2 regions of the Holdemania massiliensis genome follow, and region 2 is predicted to be linked to the other one. Evidence: a T-box and tRNA genes for the amino acid it is inferred to sense, from the RefSeq annotation. Region 2 holds a T-box; the other holds one or more tRNA genes.

Region 1 (9,978 bases), 1.5 Mb from region 2:
ATCAGCTTGGTTTTCAGGTTTTCCGCCGAAGCGCCTTTTTTGTAGATGAAGAACAGCGGTGCGATCACCAGGATCACGGCGATCAAAGGCAGCAGCATTTCAAGTAATGTTAACATGGTTTATTTTCCTCCTTATGCATTTTCCGATGAAATCATCGTAAATTTCTTTCCGTTGCCGACAAAATAACGGCTGAACATTTCATAATATTCCAGACGTAATGTCTGAATGCCGACGATCAGTCCCTCTAAGCCCATGACAAACAAGTTGCCCAGCACAAAGACGACCGGTCCGGCGTTGCCGGTCATTTTGACCAGCGTCATGACGACCAGCATCATGCCGGCATGGCTCAGAACGAAACCGCCGACACGCAGGTAAGAGAGCGAATTGGTGACAAAGCTCAGGATGATTTCCAGCACTTCAAACACTTCTTCCAGTGCAAAGTTGCCCCATCCCTGATGCGGCGTCAGACCTTCGCCCTTCATTAAGCCGTTGAGCGGTTCCTTTAAGAAGAACAGCACGACCGGCACCCCGATGAACAGAATCATCAACGGCTTGCTTCCCGGATTAAACGGCAGCATTTTCGGCATGAACATGCCGATTAAAAACAGAATAATGTAGCCATAGAAGACAAACCCGGCAACGCCATTCTGAGAGAACAGCGCCTCGGCCATCTGCTTGCGCTTGACATTGAGATAAATGTTGAGAATCATCGTCATTAAGATCAGAACTGCACCGATCGCAACCGCGCCGATCAACAAGGGCATCGTTGCGCTGGCATCCATGACCTCAAACAGCTTCTCACGAACCCCAAACAGGCTCTGATGAACCGGATTGAGCAGTGTTTCCACGCCGAAGACCGAACCGAACAGGAAACCGAAGATCATGGAGGTCAAACCTGCCCGGCCGACGATCCCGGCCAGCCGGTTGTGCTTCCATTTTTCTAGCAGCAGACCACCGATCAATAACAGCGCACCCTGACCGAGATCGCCGAACATGATGCCAAACAACAGACAGAACGTCACGGCGACAAACGGCGTCGGATCCAGATCCTGATAATTCGGCAGGCCATACATTTCGACAAACATTTCAAACGGGCGGAACAGCCAAGCATTGTGCAGCATCGTCGGCGGCACCAGCTGCGGCGCCGTTTCCGGCTGGGCTAAATCCACCCTGACGTTCAGACCGTCGAATAATCTGACAAACTGATCCGCACTGTTGGCTGGAACAAAACCGGCCAGCTGGTAATCGTCCTGCACCTGCATCACATACCGATACAGCTTGCGGATCTCGCTGGTATAAGCACAATAGGAATAAACTTCGGTGAGCTTTTCCTTATACTGTTCCAGGATTTTCTTCCCGTCAATCCGCGGGATCGGAATTTCCTCGATGAACAGGCTTTCCATGCATTTTCGGACTTCTTTGACAAAGGTGTTGGACGTTGCATACAGAATCCAGACATACTGGCCGCTTTTATGCAGTTCCTCCACGACGAAGTTTGGCTTTTCAATCAAACTCAGCTTTTTAAAGCTTTCGGCCGGCAGCCGGCCCATTCCAAACGAAATATACTGGCACTCATGCATCGCCTCAAATCCATAGCTCCGCACTTTTTCCAAAGCGATCTCATCGTTGTCCGTCAAGGTCATCAGCTCGTGCGTATCCGCGATCATCGCGAACTGTTCGTTGACTTCCTTGATAAACGCTTCAATTTCCGCTTCATCATAACTGCGGCTGACGGGTCCGGCTTTCAGCTCAAACCCAACGCTATGGCCAATATTTTTCAGCTGGTTCAGATATTCGTTATAGACGTTTTCATCGTTCAGCGGCTTTCCGCCGTTGTCGTCATTGATCAGATGCGCCGCCGGTTCCGGATGGAATTCAGCGTAGGACACGCAGCGTTTCAGCACGTCCTGAAACTGATCTGCATTGGCATGCACCGTCGCCAGCTTCATTTTTACGATTGACATAAGCTCCCCCTTTCTTCTTAATAAATCAACAGCCGGTTAATCTTATCCGCCGGGATTCCATAGCGGACACCCTCGATAATATCAACGACGTTTTGAATTTCTGTTTCTGACAAAACCAGATAGGCGATCAGCACAATGTCCGGATTGGTCGAAAACATCATGTGCCGCTTATTCAGGTTGTAATTGATCGACTGCGCGTGATATTCAATATACGCAAAATTAGAGGAATCCAAATAGTTGTGGTAAGCGGAACGTGCCAGCCGTTCCATAAACTCCTCCGCATTGCAGTGATCGATCATCTCTTCCAATTCGCGTTTTGGAATCCGCAGATAAACCGGATTGATGACTTTTTTGATCTGCGCCGGCGTCGCGTTAAAATATCGTTTTGAACGGTAAATTCGCGTGATGTTGTCCAATTCGATCTGCGTCAGGAAAATTTCCTTAATCTCTTTTTTCACTTTTCCGCTGAATTCCTGATCGACGATCTTCATGACCTGATCATAGAAGTATTTCCGCAGAACGCTTTCACAGGCGGTATAATCAAAGTCTTCCATGTTGGTTACGGAAAACGGCCGGATCAGATCGGCATACGGCGTTTTGTCCAACACTTCCAGCAAAGCGCCGAAGTCATGAACCTGAGCCAGCGCCCGGATATCGAACGACGTACTCTTTTCGATATACAGCGGCAGCTCGCCGATCATCTTGTAGTTATCCTCATCATTAAAAGCGCGGATGCAGGCCATAATCTGCTCGACCTCGCTCATCATGATGCCGTAGTGATAAAACTTATCTCCACTGGTACTGGCATACCGTAAAAGCCGGGACAGCCGGGTTCCCAGATCGCGCCGAATCAGCATTTCCAGCTGACCGCGGTGCAGTCCGGTTTCACTGTACCCTTCCAGCGCTTCCTGAAATAACGTTTCATTCTTAAGGTAAGAAGCGATTTCCGGAATTGATTTCTTCTGCAGCAGCTGCTGATAATCCGAAGCCGTCAGCCGTTTTCCAAACATCGCTTTGGCTTTGGTCGCCATCGCTGCATTCGATGTGGTTCCCATGGCACCCCTCCTTTTTTACTGGATCATTGTCCAATCCGCCTAAATTTCCAGACAGCGGCGAACCAGCTCTTTCTGCCATTCCTCTTTTTTCTCCAGATAATGGGCCTGAAGCCGCTTCAGCTCCTGCTCATACTCTTTCAGATTTTCGGATTCCACCTGACTGATCTGATAATCCAGTTCAGCTTTTTTGGCGTCGACACGCTGGTGAACTTCCTTCCACGCTTCCTCGCTGAGCTGTTTCTCGGTATCAGCGATTTTCCGCTTCAACTCAAACTTCATGCGATGCGCTTCTTCCACGGCTTCCCGTGTCTTCTGATCCGTTTGAATCAGATCCAGGATTACAGATTCCATAGCAAGACCTCCCCTCCCTATTCTAAAGCACGCCATTTAGTATATTCCTTTCAAAATCAATTTTCAATCATGGAAAATTTGAATCTTTAAATTTTACTGCATTGAGTTAAAATAGCACCAATATTGAGAATGATATTCTTAAAAAGTGAAATGAAATATGACAATTTTGTGAAATTAGTTTCGTCTTCCCAACAGGATTTGATATAATACACAGCGAGGTAACCTATGAAAAAAAATCTTAAACCGTACTTGATCTGCATGATCGCAGCGATCGTGTTCAGCGCCGGATGCGCGCTCTTTTCCAACAATCCGCTGCTGACCTTTATCGACGTTCTGTCGATCCTCAGTCTGGTCTTCATCGTAGTGGGACTGCTGGAATTCTTGATCCACGGCGGATATTTTGACTTTCTGTCGTATTCGTTTTCGTCAGCGAAGAACCTGTTGTCGCGCCATTCGCAGCCAACCGGATCCCAGCGGTATTTCGATTATGTTCAAAAACAAAAAGAACGGCGGGGAACAAGCTCACATTTCGTTTTAAAATTGGCTGTCCTGCTTTTGGCACTCAGCATTTTACTGACGATCTTCTACGAGGTTCTGTAAACGTTCTGACATTTGCCGCGCTGCGGCTTTTTCTTTTTCAAGAAGTCGAAGAAAGCTCACGAGGAAAGAAAGCCTCAGAAAACAGCGTTCTCCTATTCACGCTCAAAATTAGAATTGAGTTTGCGCAGAAGTGCTGCGCCGACCCCCTCTTTCTCGACCAAAACACGAAAAAAGCCCTTTGCTAAGGGCTTTAACTGCTTATGGCGGAGAAAGAGGGAGTCGAACCCCCGCAGGCTTTCACCTCTGCCAGTTTTCGAAACTGGTCCCTTCGGCCACTTGGGTATTTCTCCGTATGCTTATCTATTATACATAATTCTTTTCAAAAAATCGAGTCCTAAATGCAAAGAAATGAAAAAAATTCATATCCCACCTGGAAGATAAACGGGGAAAGAGGCCTTCACCGGATACGGCAAAGATCTTTCCCCGCAGTTTTCAACATCGTTATGCTAATAAAACCATTCGCAGTGCATTGAGGAAATATTCCGGCTGATCGATCATCGTATTATGACCGGCGTTAGGAATTAACATCAGCTGCTTGCGAACCGCTTCAATTTTCGCAAAATACTCTTCGGCGATCGGATACGGCGTCTGCCAGTCGTGATCTCCCAACAGATAATACACCGGTACTGCGTAATGGCTGTCCAAAGCTTCCAGATTAAAATCCATTAGCTCTTTTAATAACGGCAGCTGGATTTGAAAATCCATTTTAAAATAGACCGGAAGCTCATTCAAACTGACATCCGGGGTCGTCGCCATCTGCCACAAATCCTTCAGTGTAATCGGTGAGGCTAAGCAATACTTGCGCTGCAGGCGGCGCACTGTCATCATTTTATCCATCATTTCCTGACCGAACTCTGCCGTAGGATATGGGGTCAAGGCCAGCAGCGTCTGGACATCATGATCCGCCCCTGCGATCCGGGCTTTCTGCAGAACCTTCTGATATCCCAGTTCTTCATTGCGCCGCATATTGACCACCTGACCGACGCCGACATACGCTCTGACCCGATCCGGATATTGACGGGCAAACATCGAACCTAAAACGCTGCCCCAGGAATGGCCCAAAATGAAAATTTTATCCTGATAATACTTGGCGCGCAGATAATCGCAGATTTCACGGGTATCCTCAATCAGCTGCTCCAAAGTTACAGTTGCAGCCAGCTCGGTCTGCTTGTCAGCGTTGATCTGCAAGGTCTTGCCGCACAGCCGCTGATCCCAGTTGACAACGGTAAAATATTTCTCCCAGTCCCGCTGAGCCAGATAGCGCGTCGGGATCGCCGATTCGCCTGGTCCGCCATGCAGAACCAGCAGCACAGGCAGCTCGTCATTTTCCGTGCGATGCACCAGATATTGCTGAATGCCGTTGATCATCCGGTATTCCTTCAATTCCATACCGGTTTCTGAATTCAGCTGCTGACGGCGCTGATTCGCACCGCGCTGCACGGCAAAGGCCGTCCCGGCTGCCGCCGCAGCGCCCAGAGTTGTCAACAGGCATTTTGTACTGAGTTTCATGCATGAACTCCTCCTTTACTGAATAACACGTTCAACACTGACTACACTGTTCACCTTTTTCAGATTCGCAATCAGTGTTTTTAAATGATCATAATCATCAACCAGCAGCATAATTTTTGTCGATACCGTTAATTCTTCCTGATTGACTGAAGAATTAATGTTCTGCAGCGAAGCTTTGCATTGGGAGATCACAGTCATGAGATCAGTCAGCAGGAAATTGCGGTCATGACTGTAAATCTGAATTGTCGCTTCATATTTGCGCGGTTCACGGCGGTCGTCCCACTCCACGTCGATCAGCCGTGATTTCTCATGAGCGACATTGGGACAGTCGCGGCGGTGAACCTTGACGCCGTTGCCTTTGGAAATATACCCAACAATTTCATCTCCCGGAATCGGACTGCAGCAGCCGGCCAGCGAAATCATCATCGATTCAATGCCCGGCACGATAATCCCTGATTTGCTCGGCGCTTTGCGGGCCGGCGCAAACGATCGGCTGACCGTTTCATTATCCAAAATAATCGGTTTTTTCTGATTGGTCAGCTTCTCAATCACGCTGATGACTGAGATTGACTTCACCGCAATCCCATACATCAGATCGGTATACGAACTGACTTGGAAAACCGGCAGGACCGCATCGATTTTCTTGCGTTCAAAATAATCCTTCTCCGGATAGCCGCGTTTTTTCAGCTCATCCCGGATAATCTGTTCGCCGCGTTCGACATATTCCGCTTTCTTTTCCACTTCTTTCTTCTGCAGAAAACCGCGGATCTTATTCTTCGCATGGTTGGTTTTGACAAATTTCAGCCAGTCCTCACTCGGTCCGGCTGACTGCTTGGACGTCTTGATCTGCACGACATCGCCGGTCTTTAACGGCGTGTTGAGCGGTACGAGCGTTTCGTTGACCATCGCACCGACTGTGGAATGGCCAACTTCGGTATGCACGCGATAGGCAAAGTCAATCGGAGTTGAGCCGTTGGGCAGCTCAATGACCCGACCTTTCGGCGTCATGACATAGACATTGGCTTCAAAGATATCCTTCTGCAGGGTATCCATGTATTCGTTGGGATCATCGCTTAACAGATCGCCGGTGAGCGCAGACAGATCGCGGAACCACGACAGCTTCTGTTCAATTTCCCGCTGTTCCTTATGCGGATCATACTTTGTGCCTTCCTTGTACCGCCAATGGGCAGCGATGCCCATTTCCGCGATGCTGTCCATTTCCTCAGTGCGGATCTGGATTTCAAAAATCCGCCCCTCATCGCCCACAATCGTGGTGTGCAGCGACTGGTACATGTTGGATTTCGGAACGGCGATATAGTCTTTCAGACGACCGGGAATCGGGCGATACGCCGCGTGGATATAGCCGAGAATCTCATAACAGTTGAGCTTGGTCTTTGTGACGATCCGGATCGCCAACAGATCCAGAATTTCCTCAAAGCGTTTATTTTTGGTCTTCATCTTTTTGTAGATGCTGTAAAGATGCTTGCTGCGGCCAAAAATCCGGAACTCAATCTGCTTCTCCTGCAGCATTTGGGAAATGTCGCGGATCATATGCTTGACCTGTTCATCGCGCATCGCCTTTTTCTCTTCGACCAGATGGGCGATCTCGTAATACTTTTCGCGATCCAGATAATAGAAACTGAGGTCTTCCAATTCATTTTTAATTTCACTGATACCCAAGCGGTGCGCGATCGGAGCATACACCTGCAGTGTTTCCGCCGCGATCTTCTTCTGTTTTTCCGGCGGCATGTATTCCAGCGTACGCATATTATGCAGCCGGTCGACAAGCTTGATGACAATCACGCGGATATCATTGGCCATCGCAATAAAGATCTTACGGTGATTGGCTGCCTGATATTCCTTTTCATCTTTGAATTTCAGTTTTCCGATCTTGGTGACCCCTTCCACCAGCATCGTAATTTCCTCATCAAAGTCAGCACTCATCTGTTCCGGCGCCACGCCGCAGTCCTCAAGCACATCGTGCATCAGTCCGGCGCAGATCGTCCGCGGCCCCACCTTCATCGTCGCCAGAATATAACCGACCTGCGCGGCGTGAATCATATACGGCTCGCCGCTGCGGCGCAGCTGTCCCTCATGATGCGACTGAGCATAGCGGTAGGCCTTCTCAATCAATGCCAGGCTTTCCGGCTCCTGAATATATGTTTTGACCTCACGCATCAGCGCCTCCAGCGTGATTTCCGTATTCCCTTTATTCACAACCCTATCCCCCCTTTTTGAGAAAAACCGAAGAGAATCCTCTTCGGCTTATTCGTAGGACATCAACGTAAAGACTTCGTAGCCGTCCAGCGCTTCGCGTCCTTTCAGGCCTTCCAGCTCAATCAGAAACGCGCAGCCGACAACCACGCCGCCCAGCTCCTCAATCATTTTGATCGTAGCCTGGACGGTGCCGCCAGTAGCCAGAAGATCATCGACGATCAGGACCTTCTGTCCCGGTGTGATGGCGTCCTTATGCATGTGCAGCTCATTGGATCCGTATTCCAGATCGTAGCGGTAGCTGATCGTTTCACGCGGCAGCTTCCCCGGCTTGCGGACCGGCACAAAGCCGATATGCAGATTCGCAGCCACCGGGCAACCGAAGATAAATCCGCGGGATTCCGGACCCGCGATCACTTCCGCGCCAACCTGTTCGGCAAACTTCTGAATTTCCGCTGTCGCCTGGTGGAACGCTTCACCATCACGCATTAACGGTGTAATGTCGCGGAACAGCACGCCTGGCTGCGGAAAATCAGGAATTGATGCAATATATTTTTTGAAGTCCATGGATTGATGCCTCCTATAATACCGTTATTATAACAAATTTTTAACAAATTGAATCTATTTATTCAACAGTTTCCACAAGAATTGAACACTTTTCCCGACCGCGGAAACGATTGATCTGCAGCTGACCGATCCAGCTGACAGGATGCGGATTGTCCAAATCCCGATTGAAACTGATCGCATCGATCAGATCGGAGCCGTTGGTCGTCTGCCATTTCGGATAGATTTCCTTCATTTTGGCATACTGCAGAATCGTTAAGCCGCTGACCTCAAAGGTAACCGGCTCAAACTGCTGGCCAAACGGCGCCAGCTGATCCAGCTCATGCAGCGCCGTCAAACTGATCTGCTGAGCGCTGACCGGCAGTACCTGCAGCACCGGTTCTTCCAGCGGGATCGCCAAAGTCTCCATCTTGGCCAGGATCGCCTGCCGCAGCGGTTCCAGCTGATCCGCCGCCAATTCCACCCCGGCGGCCTGGGCATGGCCGCCAAACTGAATCAGATAGCCGCGCAGATCTTCAAAAAAGCTCTGAATATCCAAACCCGGCACGCTGCGCACCGAGCCCTTGTATCCCTGAGTGCTGGGCGCCAAGACCAGTGTCGGCCGATGGGTTTCATTCATGATCCTGCCCGCGACCAGTCCGACGATGCCCTCATGGAACTGATCGTCGGCAATGACATGAAAAGCGTCTTCCGAGCGGATTCGCTCCATTGCCGTCTTGGTCATCTTATCGCTCATCTGCCGGCGCTTCTGATTGATCTGACGGATCTGCACCGCCGCCGCTTCAATCTGACCCGGATCCTCAAGCAGCAGATAACGCACAATATTGTTGATATTGCACAGCTCCGCCAGCCGGCCGGCGGCATTGAGCTTAGGGACGATCTGATAAGCGACTTCCTTTTCCGTCCACACTTCGCACTTCTTCTCATTCAGTGCTTCAATCGCTGTAAACTGTCGCTCATTGAGATATTTCAGACCCAGCCGCACCAGAATCCGGTTTTCTTCCCACAGCGGCATCATATCGGCAATCGTAGCGATCGCCGCCAGCATGATCGGCCGTTTGCGGGCTCCGGTCATCGCCATCGACAGCTGCAGGGCAATTCCCGCTCCGCAGCAATACTGCCAGGGCTTGCCCATCTGCGTCGGATGCAGCAGCGTCAGACATTCAGGCTCCTGCTGGATCACGTGGTGATCGGTAACGATGACCTCAATGCCCAGCTGCTTCGCCAGCGTTAACGCCGCATGCGCCGCTACGCCGTTGTCCACGGTCAGAATCAGGGAATAGCCTTTTTCCTTGGCCAGCTGCACGGTCTGTGCAGATAAACCATAGCCTTCATTCAGCCGATGCGGAATATAAAAGCCGTTGACAATTCCCGCCCGATCCAAGGCTTCCTTCATAATCGCTGTTGCGCACAAGCCATCAGCATCGTAATCGCCGGCAATCAAGACTTTTTCATGGCGCTGACGGGCCGTATCCAAGCGTTTTAAGATTTGCGTGAGTTCAGGACTGGAACAGGGATGCAGCGTCAGATCCGTATTTAAAACCTGCCGAATCTGATCGTCGTCACAGCCGCGGCAGGCCAGCACCTTGGCGCACAGCTCACTGACGCCATAATCCTGCTGAATTCGTTTTTCTTCACCATGGGTTTCCATTCGTTCTATTTTCATGTTTTTTCACCTGTGTTTTATTCTATCACAGAACGTTCTGCCTGTCTGGGCAGGC
Region 2 (9,978 bases):
GTTCAGCCTTCATTGCTTCTTTGATTGCCTGACGCATGAAATATTCATCATTTTTTTGTTGTTTGTTCCCTGGCATATTTTCAACCTCGATTCAGAAAAATAAAAAGGGTACACACAAACAGGGATTCTTATGGCTGCTACCTTCCGGTCCTGACCAGGTTCAAATATGTTTGTTGTACCGTTTATTATTATACCGAATTTCAATTCTTTACGCAAGCTTTATCCTGATCAATTCGCTTCAAGGATTCTGGGAATGATTAATCCTAGTTTTAAGTGATCTTTACAATGTTTCACGTGAAACATTAAGGATTAGAGAATGCGCATTGTGAAACAACAAAATTCATCTTTAATCAGTCAGATTAATACCAAAGTTAACGATTAAGTCTTTCATCTAGTTTCTTAAATGGTTTTCGTGATGGATTGCCATCACAGAACAAAACAGCTATTTCATTCAGATCATAGATCACTGACCAGACTGTATCGCCGCCTCTGCTGCGATCATATTGGCAAAGAAAGCCTTGCTTTCCACTCAATACCTCTCTCATATAATCTGCACTCAGTCTGTCTGAATGACTTAAGGCTTCCCTGCAGGTTTTTAAGCGGAGATCAGACTCCATATCATCTATACCTATTGGATTATAGGACTTCATGGAATCACTGGTGAATTGATTTACTGCAAAAAGAACAGAATCTGACTGAATGACCTCCACTCTCTTTGCATTGCATTCAACAATCGCTCTATTTCCCTTTCGATCCGCTAAAGTGAATGTTTGTGCTGAGCCGATTCTCATTTTTTTAAGCAATAATATCGCTTCATCGACTGATTTGCACTGTTCTAAAAGAATTCTGACAATCATTCCTGCATTTATACCCAAATGTTTCTCCTTACTGTAAATAAAGGTCATTCCGACAGCCAGACCTTTCTCATTCATCCCATCTTCCATTTCAACAAAACCTGTTGTATTTCCAATGAAAGCATAGCCTGACGCAGGTTGAATAAGGCAATGGGAATACATTGACTGCATGGCTATAAGGAAATCGCTGTTTCTTCCTAATAAAGGATGTCCCTTCTCATTAATTCCAGCAATACAGGTACAAAAATTCATTGCAGTATAGGTATACATACTTAGAAGAAATGTCATTAATGCTTCTTCATTACAGCCATTTCCTTCCGCAAGTCCCTCTATTTCTTCCAAAAGCATGGGATATTTTTGTTTATAGATTGGTTTTACTGCAATGCTGTACTTTTTTCGTTCCTCCGTACTTGGTGGTAATGTGTCTGAAATATTAATTCCCTGTTTGGCAAAATATTTTCCACATTGAAAACCAATTTCTCTTGGAGTTCCTTTTAAATTCAAATAGTTCATTTTCATCCTCCTGATGTCAGGAGCTGGCGCCATCTCCATAGTTAGCATAATCGAATAAAAAATTCTTGTCTATGCTTTAATTTTATTTTTTAGATTTACTCACTCGGATAAAAAGGCTTCATGAATTTTATGTTTCACGTGAAACATTATGATTTTATCAATCAATGCTTCTATTCTTATCAATAAGATTTCTTCCACCTCATAAGCAATTCCTCTTCCTGTGTTTCTTCCTCTATTCGCTGTTCAATAACGCTAAAACCTGCTTGATTATAGAATGCGATTGCCTTCTTATTCTTTTTATAGGCACATAAGGTTAATTCATTATGGATTGATTTTGCCAACTGTACCAGAGAACGTCCGATACCTTTCGATTGAAAGTTCGAATTAACAAATAGGCCTTCAATTTTGTTGCCATTCAATCCCATAAAACCAGTGATAATTCCTCCTTGTTCATCAATAAACACCTGACTCCTCGGCAGCATCTCACGAACTAATCTCAGATTGGATTTCCAATAACCAGAATTAATAAAGGGATGTGCCTGAAGATTACCTTCTAACCAGATCTGAATAACCCGATCCAGATCTCTTTCTTCCATCTTTCTTATCATACAGATTTTCCTCATACAAAAAGGGGAAATCTCCCCTTTTAGCTCTACTTTTTCTCGATTTTAGTCTTTCCGCCCATATACATTCTCAATGGTTCAGGAATATTCACTGTTCCATCGGCATTTAAGTTATTCTCCAGGAAAGCAATCAGCATTCTTGGCGGTGCAACAACGGTATTATTCAAGGTATGCGCAAAGTATTTGCCTTCCTTACCCTGAACACGAATTCCAAGGCGGCGAGCCTGAGCATCACCCAGATTAGAACAGCTTCCAACTTCAAAATACTTCTTCTGCCGCGGCGACCATGCCTCAACATCACAGCTCTTCACTTTTAAGTCAGCCAGATCTCCGGAACAACATTCCAGAGTTCTTACAGGAATATCCAAGGAACGGAAGAAATCAACGGAGTTCTTCCAAAGCTGATCATACCAGTATTTAGAATCTTCTGGTTTGCAGACAACGATCATTTCCTGTTTTTCAAATTGATGAATACGGTAAACACCGCGTTCTTCAATTCCATGAGCGCCTACTTCCTTACGGAAGCAAGGAGAATACGAGGTTAATGTCTGCGGGAGCTTCTCTTCATCAATAATCGTGTCGATGAACTTGCCAATCATGGAATGTTCACTCGTTCCGATCAAATACAGATCTTCTCCTTCAATTTTATACATCATATTTTCCATTTCCGCAAAGCTCATAACTCCTGTTACAACATCACTGCGGATCATGAATGGCGGAATGTAGTAAGTAAATCCCCGATCAATCATGAAATCACGGGCATAAGACAGGATTGCAGAGTGCAGTCGGGCAATATCGCCTTTCAAATAGTAGAATCCATTGCCGCTTGTCTTCCGTGCGCTATCCAGATCAATGCCATCGAAAGCTTCCATAATGTCGGTATGGTATGGAATTTCATATTCAGGCACAACCGGCTCACCAAATTTCTCAATTTCCACATTTTCGCTGTCATCTTTGCCAATCGGAACTGTTTCATCAATGATATTCGGAAGAACAAGCATGATTTTTTTAATTTCGGCTGCCAGTTCCTCTTCCTTCACTTCTAAATCAGCTAACTGCTTAGCAATATTAGCGACTTCTTTCTTGGCCTCTTCTGCCTTGTCTTTAAGTCCTTGCTTCATAAATCCGCCGATTTGCTTGCTGATGGCATTTCTTTGCCCTCTTAAGCTGTCACCGTCAGTCTTCGCTTTTCGGAATTGGCGATCCAGCTCAACAACCTTATCGACTAATTCCAATTTTTGATTCTGAAACTTCTTTTTAATGTTTTCTTTGACTACTTCTGGATTTGTACGCAACAAATTAATGTCCAGCATGACTATTTCCTCCTTTTAACATAAAAAAGGCCCGCCCATTCAGGGACGATGCCTCGTGTTGCCACCCTAATTACCAATGTTTCACGTGAAACATCGATCACTTGAATCGTTAACGGCGATAACCGGAAAGGTTTACTTTCACTCCGAGGTGGATTTCAGTACAAATTATCAACAGTTTTCACCATCCACTGCTTCTCTAAGGATAATCATGAACTTACTTGTCCTCATCTACGTTTTAACACCTTCATTTTAATCAAGGGTCATTTTTTTGTCAATGGATAAAACTAAACCGTTGTCATTCATTTCACGTTCTTAATCAGTTTGACCTGATTTTAAGAAAATAAACTTCTTCTTAGTCTGTATTCTCACAAATAAATCTCGTTTAATCAGCAATTTTACGAACAGGCCGAATATATTTCCAAAACCGCTCAGGATTAAAATAGAAATATACGATTCTCCCCGGTGTTGTTGTATCGTAACAATATTCTGTTTCCGTGAAATCGAATTCAGCCATGGCTTTTTCAACTTGTTCCTCAATACTGCGGTTTTCTTGTTCGTAATTAAATGGTCCATGTTCAAAAACAAGATATTCTGCTTCCGGAATCGTTGTCAACGTCATCGAATCAGGAATATCCCCCTGATAATCAAGAGGCAGACGAACGCCATAACATTCAATGCGAGGAAATCCCCAATCACAGAGTCTTCCCTGCGGATCATTGATATACGCCATCACCTGGCCGCTTCCGCTGTCCGTATCACTTCCACCTTCATCATCCAATTTACCTTTAATACTGTCTAGCAAACCACAAATCGTAGCTTGATCCTGCCCTGGAATTAAGCTTTGTTTCTGCCAGAAATCCCAATAACCATTACTTTCATAATTTTTAATGTGTAAAAACTGATGCGCCGGAATTGTGACAAAGTAAATTTTTAAGTCTTCTGTTGTTTTCATCATTCCAATTTCTCCTAATCCTAAAAAGTAACGGTCGAAGGAATGAATTTTTGTGCGCAGAATGACAGGCTTTGGATTTTTTCGATACTGACTGGGTGTGATCCCATACATTCGCTTAAAGGCTCGGGTAAAGGCCTCATGGGAAGAAAATCCATAGCTGAATGCAATTTCAATCATACTTTTCTTGCTGTCACGCACTTCTTTCAATGCGAAAGCCAGTTTTCGATATCGCAGATAATCCCGAAAGACCATACCGGAAATAGCTTTGAATTTCCGTGTCATGTAAAATTCAGAATAACCCAATCGCTGTGCAAGATTATGCAATGTCAGCGCTTCATCCTGATGCTGCTTTATGCTTTCATCAATCTCATCCACGATTATCTGAATTTGCTTCTGCCACTCAAACATTTTCATTCTCCTTCCGCTGCTACTCTAATATTATAGAAATTTCAAATCTCTTCTGCTTGATCTGACTTGTCTTCTTTTAGCATTCCAAAAATTTTTTTTCGATTTACAACAGGATAATCTTAATTAAATAATATTCAAACCGTTATTTCTGATTTTATGAATGAATTCACTCATAACTTTAAAATAATCATCTTTCTTATTATATGCATAAAACAAATGAAAAAAAGCTATATTCACAATGGACTATAGCTTTTTTCTAATTTTTAACACTGCACTCTTTTAATGACTATTCAGCAATATCTTCCGATTCGGAGTTCACCGTTGATTCCGCTTCTGAAACCCCGGCTGTTTCTCCTTCAAGCTCTGAATTGAATTCGTTGTTCTCCGTATCCTCTTCTGTTTCTTCATCGTCTTCTGATTTATAAACGATAGCCACAGTAGAAACGCTCTGGTCATCTTCAACGGAAATCAATTTTACACCCTGAGTATTCCGACTGTAAACCGAAACCTTTTCCAGACTGATACGAATGACAATGCCTTCATTCGTCATTATCAGACAGTCTTCATCGCCGTTAACCGCACGCAGGAAGACCAGCGGACCATTCTTCTCGGTCACCTGAACCGTCTTAACCCCCTTGCCACCGCGGTTGGTCATGCGGTAATCTTCCAGCTTGGATTTCTTACCATAACCTTTTTCCGTGACTGACAGGATATACTGACCTTCAAAATCGGTGGTCATGCCGATAACCCGGCTGCCGTTCACATTGAAGCCCTTAACACCCGTAGCGGTTCGGCCCATCGGACGAACATCCGTTTCGTTAAAGCGAATCGCCTGACCATTGGCCGCCGCAATCAGAATCTGACTGCTGCCGGTCGTCGGCTTCGCACTGATCAATTCATCGCCATCGCGCAGATTAATCGCAATCTTTCCTGACTGACGAATATTTTCAAACTCTTCAATCGGTACCCGTTTGACAATTCCCTGAGCAGTAACGAAGAATAAGAATTTCGCTGGAGAATTCTCCCGTTCAACCGGAACCATCGCCAGAACTTTTTCATTCTTATCGAGATTCAGCAGATTGACAATCGGGATTCCCTTCGATGTCCGGGAAGCCAGCGGAACTTGATATCCCTTAATCCGATAGACTTTTCCCAGGTTGGTAAACATCAGCAGGTAATCATGCGTCATCATCGTCAAGAACTGATCAACAATATCATCTTCATGCATGCTCATGCCTTTGATGCCCTTGCCGCCGCGGTTCTGCAGACGATAGGTATCGACTGGAATCCGTTTGACATAGCCATTGACCGTCATCGTGATGACAACGTCTTCCTGCGGAATCAAATCTTCATCCTGCATATCAATTTCCGCGTCGATGATTTCAGAACGACGCTTATCATTGTATTTTTCCTTGATTTCCGACAATTCGGTACGAATGATTTCCAGAACCCGGCTGTGATTGTTCAGAATATCTTTTAAATCTGTAATCTGTGCCATCAAGCCGTCATATTCTTCTTCAATCTTCTGCCGTTCCAAACCGGTAAGCCGTCTGAACTGCATATCGAGGATCGCTTTCGCCTGGATTTCACTCAGACCGAAATTTTCCATCAAGCCGTTCATCGCGATCGAAGTATCCTTGGAATTTCGGATCAGCGTGATGATTTCATCAATGTGATCCAGCGCAATCTTCAAGCCTTCCAAGATATGTGCACGATCTTCCGCTTTTTTCAGTTCAAAGCGAGTCCGGCGTACAGTGACGTCGATCTGATGATCGAGATAACATTGCAGCACGTCTTTCAAACCCAGCTGACGCGGTGCATTGTCCACTAAGACAATCATATTCACACCAAAGGACGTCTGCAAAGAAGTCATGCGGTACAACTGATTCAAAATGACATCACTCTGGACATCTTTTCGCAGCTCAATCACGATCCGAATGCCTTCCATGTTGGATTCATCACGCAGATCCGTGATGCCTTCAATCAGCTTTTCACGAACCAAACTGGCAATTTTCTCAACCAGTGCCGCTTTATTGACAACATACGGAATTTCCGTAACAATAATCTGTTTCTTGCCATTGGGCATGTCTTCGACCTGAACCTTGGATCGAATCATGATGGATCCGCGGCCGGTTTCATAAGCCTGCTTAATTCCAGCCCGGCCTAAAATATAGCCGCCGGTAGGAAAATCCGGACCGCTGATGTAGTCTTCCATCAATTCCATGACGGTGATATCCGGATTATCCATGATCGCAAAAACAGCGTCGATGGTTTCACCGAGATTATGCGGCGGAATGTTGGTTGCCATGCCGACCGCAATGCCGGTCGTACCATTGACGAGTAAGTTCGGAAAACGGCAAGGCAGAACTACCGGTTCATGTTCTTCCCCGTCATAGTTATCCATCCAGTCAACCGTATCCTTGTTGATATCACGAAGCAGCTCCATGGAAATTTTGGACATACGCGCTTCGGTATATCGCATCGCCGCCGCACCATCGCCGTCAACAGAACCAAAGTTGCCGTGACCGTCGACTAATGGATAGCGGTAGCTGAAATCCTGTGCCATGCGCACCATTGTTTCATAAACTGCCGTATCTCCATGTGGGTGATACTTACCGATGACTTCACCGACAATACGCGCTGATTTCTTATGCGGTTTGTCGGCAACAATGCCTAAGTCATTCATGGCATATAAAATGCGGCGGTGAACAGGCTTCATGCCATCCCGAACATCCGGCAGCGCTCGTGCGACAATAACGGACATGGAGTAATCCAGAAAGGATGTCCGCATTTCACTGGAAATATTGGTTGTTTTTATATTTCCATGATTAAAGTTATTCTCATCCATCTATGATCCTCCTTAAATATCTAAATTCTTAACGAAATGGGCGTTTTCCTGAATAAAGTTGCGGCGCGGTTCGACTTCATCGCCCATCAGCATCGAGAATACGGCATCCGCATCCATCGCGTCTTCAATCGTGACCTGAATCAGCGTTCTGACTTCCGGATCCATGGTCGTTTCCCACAGCTGTTCCGGATTCATTTCACCCAGACCTTTGTAGCGCTGAATGTTCAGCCGGTCGCCCATTTCCCCTTTCGCCTTATTCAATTCATCATCAGAGTAAGCATAACGAACCTGTTGGCCCTTTTGAATCTTATACAGCGGCGGCTGGGCAATATAGACGAATCCGCCTTCCACGACCGGACGCAAATAACGATACAGGAATGTCAGCAGCAGCGTGCGGATATGCGCGCCGTCGACATCGGCATCGGTCATGATAACAATTTTATGATAGCGCAGCTTGGTGACATCCACTTCCTCGCCCACGCCGGCGCCGAACGCCGTGATCATCGAACGGATTTCATTGTTGTCAAAAATTCGGTGCAGTCGTGCCTTTTCAACGTTTAAAATCTTTCCGCGCAGCGGCAGAATCGCCTGAAACTTGGAATTTCTTCCCTGCTTCGCGCTGCCGCCGGCGGAGTCCCCTTCCACCAGGTAAATTTCGCAGATTTCCGCGTTTTTGCTGGAACAGTCAGCCAGTTTTCCCGGCAGTGAACTGATTTCCAAAGCACTCTTGCGGCGGGTCAGTTCCCGCGCTTTTTTCGCTGCCAAACGGGCCTTGGAAGCCAGCTGGGCTTTTTCAATGATCAGCTTGGCGCTGTTCGGATTTTCCATCAGGAAGCGTTCCAGCTGCTCGCCCAGAATGTTGGATACAATTTTACGCACCTCAACGTTGCCCAATTTGGTTTTGGTCTGTCCTTCATACTGCGGATCCGGATGCTTGACGGAAATGATAGCCGTTAGACCTTCCCTGACGTCATCACTCTGCAGACCTTCCTCATCTTTTTTCAGCAGGCCCGCCTCTTTAGCATAACTGTTCAATGTTCGGTTCAGCGCCAGCTTGAAGCCTTCCTCATGCGTGCCGCCTTCTCCGGTGTTGATGTTGTTGCAGAATGAATACACATTCGGAACGTATCCATCATTGTACTGCATCGCGATTTCAACCTGAATGTTATCCTGTTCACCTTCCACATAAATAATTTCTTCATGGATCGGCGATTTATTTTTATTTAAGAATGCGATGTATTCTTTTAAGCCGCCTTCATACAGAAAGGTATGCGACCGCTTGGCTTCCTCTTCCATCCGCTCGTCGGTAAATAACAGCTTGATCCCTTTGTTTAAGAAAGCTATCTGACGCAGCCGGTCATACAGGACATCGTGATTGTACGCTACGGTTTCCGTAAAGATCGTCGGATCCGCCTTAAACCGAACTAAGCTGCCGTGCTTTTCTGGATCACAAGTACCGATCTGCTTCAATGGCGCTACAGCTTGGCCGCCATTTTCAAAACGGATAAAGAAAACCTTGCCTTCTTTATATACCGTGACTTCCAGCCATTCGCTTAACGCATTGACGACGGAAGCGCCGACCCCATGCAGACCGCCGGAAACTTTATAGGCTCCGCCGCCGAACTTTCCGCCGGCATGCAGGACGGTGAATATCGTTTCTACCGTCGAAATCCCGGTTTTCTCATGAATCTCAACAGGCATGCCGCGCCCGTTATCCGCAACCGTGACAATATTGTTCTTATCGACGGTGACTTCAATATCTGTAGCATATCCGGCTAAAGCTTCATCAATCGAGTTGTCCACGATTTCCCAGACCAGATGATGCAGGCCCTTTTCTGAAGTTGAACCGATATACATGCCAGGCCGCTTTCTGACCGCCTCTAACCCCTCCAGCACTTGAATGTCATGCGAGGTATAAGAATGCTCTACTGGTTTTTCCATGTTAATTCATGTCCTCCTTCCAAGGTCGTATCTGACCGCAATCTATTTCTGCAATTTTTGGTTTTCGCGGCAGAAACGGAAGCAGATCCGCAATTTCTGTCGTCGTAATAAACGTTTGAATTTCCGGGGAAATCAAAGAAAAAAGGTTTACCCTTTTCTGTTGGTCAAGCTCCGATAACACATCATCTAAAAGCAGCACAGGCAGCTCGTTGAGCTGATCGGTAATGAAGTCGATCAGGGACAGCTTCCAGGCCAGAACGATCATCCGCCGCTGCCCTTGCGAGGCATAGCTCAGCACATCGCGGTCATTGAGCTGAAAGCTCAGATCATCCCGATGAACTCCGCTGGACGTTATCTTTAAGATCCGATCACGTTCCCGATTCTCCAAAAGCTTCCGCGCTAATTCTTCACGCATGGCATGCAATTCTGTTTTTTCGGTTATCGTATGGTAGGCCGCGCTCACCGTGGCATTTTCTCCTGCCAGCGCATTGTATTTCAGGCTTAGACTCGCATTCATTTTAGCGAT

What was found. The T-box of region 2 lies ahead of serS (serine--tRNA ligase). A T-box ahead of a tRNA ligase gene usually reads a tRNA of that ligase, here a tRNA-Ser.
Region 1: it encodes a tRNA-Ser, which carries the amino acid that the T-box ahead of serS (serine--tRNA ligase) is inferred to sense. The anticodon was not compared.

Annotation. Positions count from the first base shown of each region.
Region 1 covers NZ_JAKNTK010000001.1:1,499,042-1,509,019, reverse strand. Annotated here, with positions in the region: gene MCG46_RS06720 (ATP synthase subunit C) at 1-116, opposite strand, end outside; gene MCG46_RS06715 (V-type ATP synthase subunit I) at 132-1,964, opposite strand; gene MCG46_RS06710 (V0D/AC39 family V-type ATPase subunit) at 1,982-3,019, opposite strand; gene MCG46_RS06705 (hypothetical protein) at 3,059-3,370, opposite strand; gene MCG46_RS06700 (DUF3899 domain-containing protein) at 3,596-3,970, shown strand; tRNA gene MCG46_RS06695 (tRNA-Ser) at 4,172-4,260, opposite strand; gene MCG46_RS06690 (alpha/beta fold hydrolase) at 4,412-5,479, opposite strand; gene MCG46_RS06685 (RelA/SpoT family protein) at 5,495-7,657, opposite strand; gene MCG46_RS06680 (adenine phosphoribosyltransferase) at 7,745-8,260, opposite strand; gene MCG46_RS06675 (single-stranded-DNA-specific exonuclease RecJ) at 8,319-9,923, opposite strand.
Region 2 covers NZ_JAKNTK010000001.1:1,301-11,278, reverse strand. Annotated here, with positions in the region: gene tadA (tRNA adenosine(34) deaminase TadA) at 1-76, opposite strand, end outside; RNA gene ffs (signal recognition particle sRNA small type) at 94-190, opposite strand; gene MCG46_RS00045 (C45 family autoproteolytic acyltransferase/hydolase) at 372-1,367, opposite strand; gene MCG46_RS00040 (N-acetyltransferase) at 1,547-1,975, opposite strand; gene serS (serine--tRNA ligase) at 2,020-3,303, opposite strand; T-box leader at 3,342-3,543, opposite strand; gene MCG46_RS00030 (helix-turn-helix transcriptional regulator) at 3,686-4,663, opposite strand; gene gyrA (DNA gyrase subunit A) at 4,950-7,511, opposite strand; gene gyrB (DNA topoisomerase (ATP-hydrolyzing) subunit B) at 7,524-9,452, opposite strand; gene recF (DNA replication/repair protein RecF) at 9,454-9,978, opposite strand, start outside.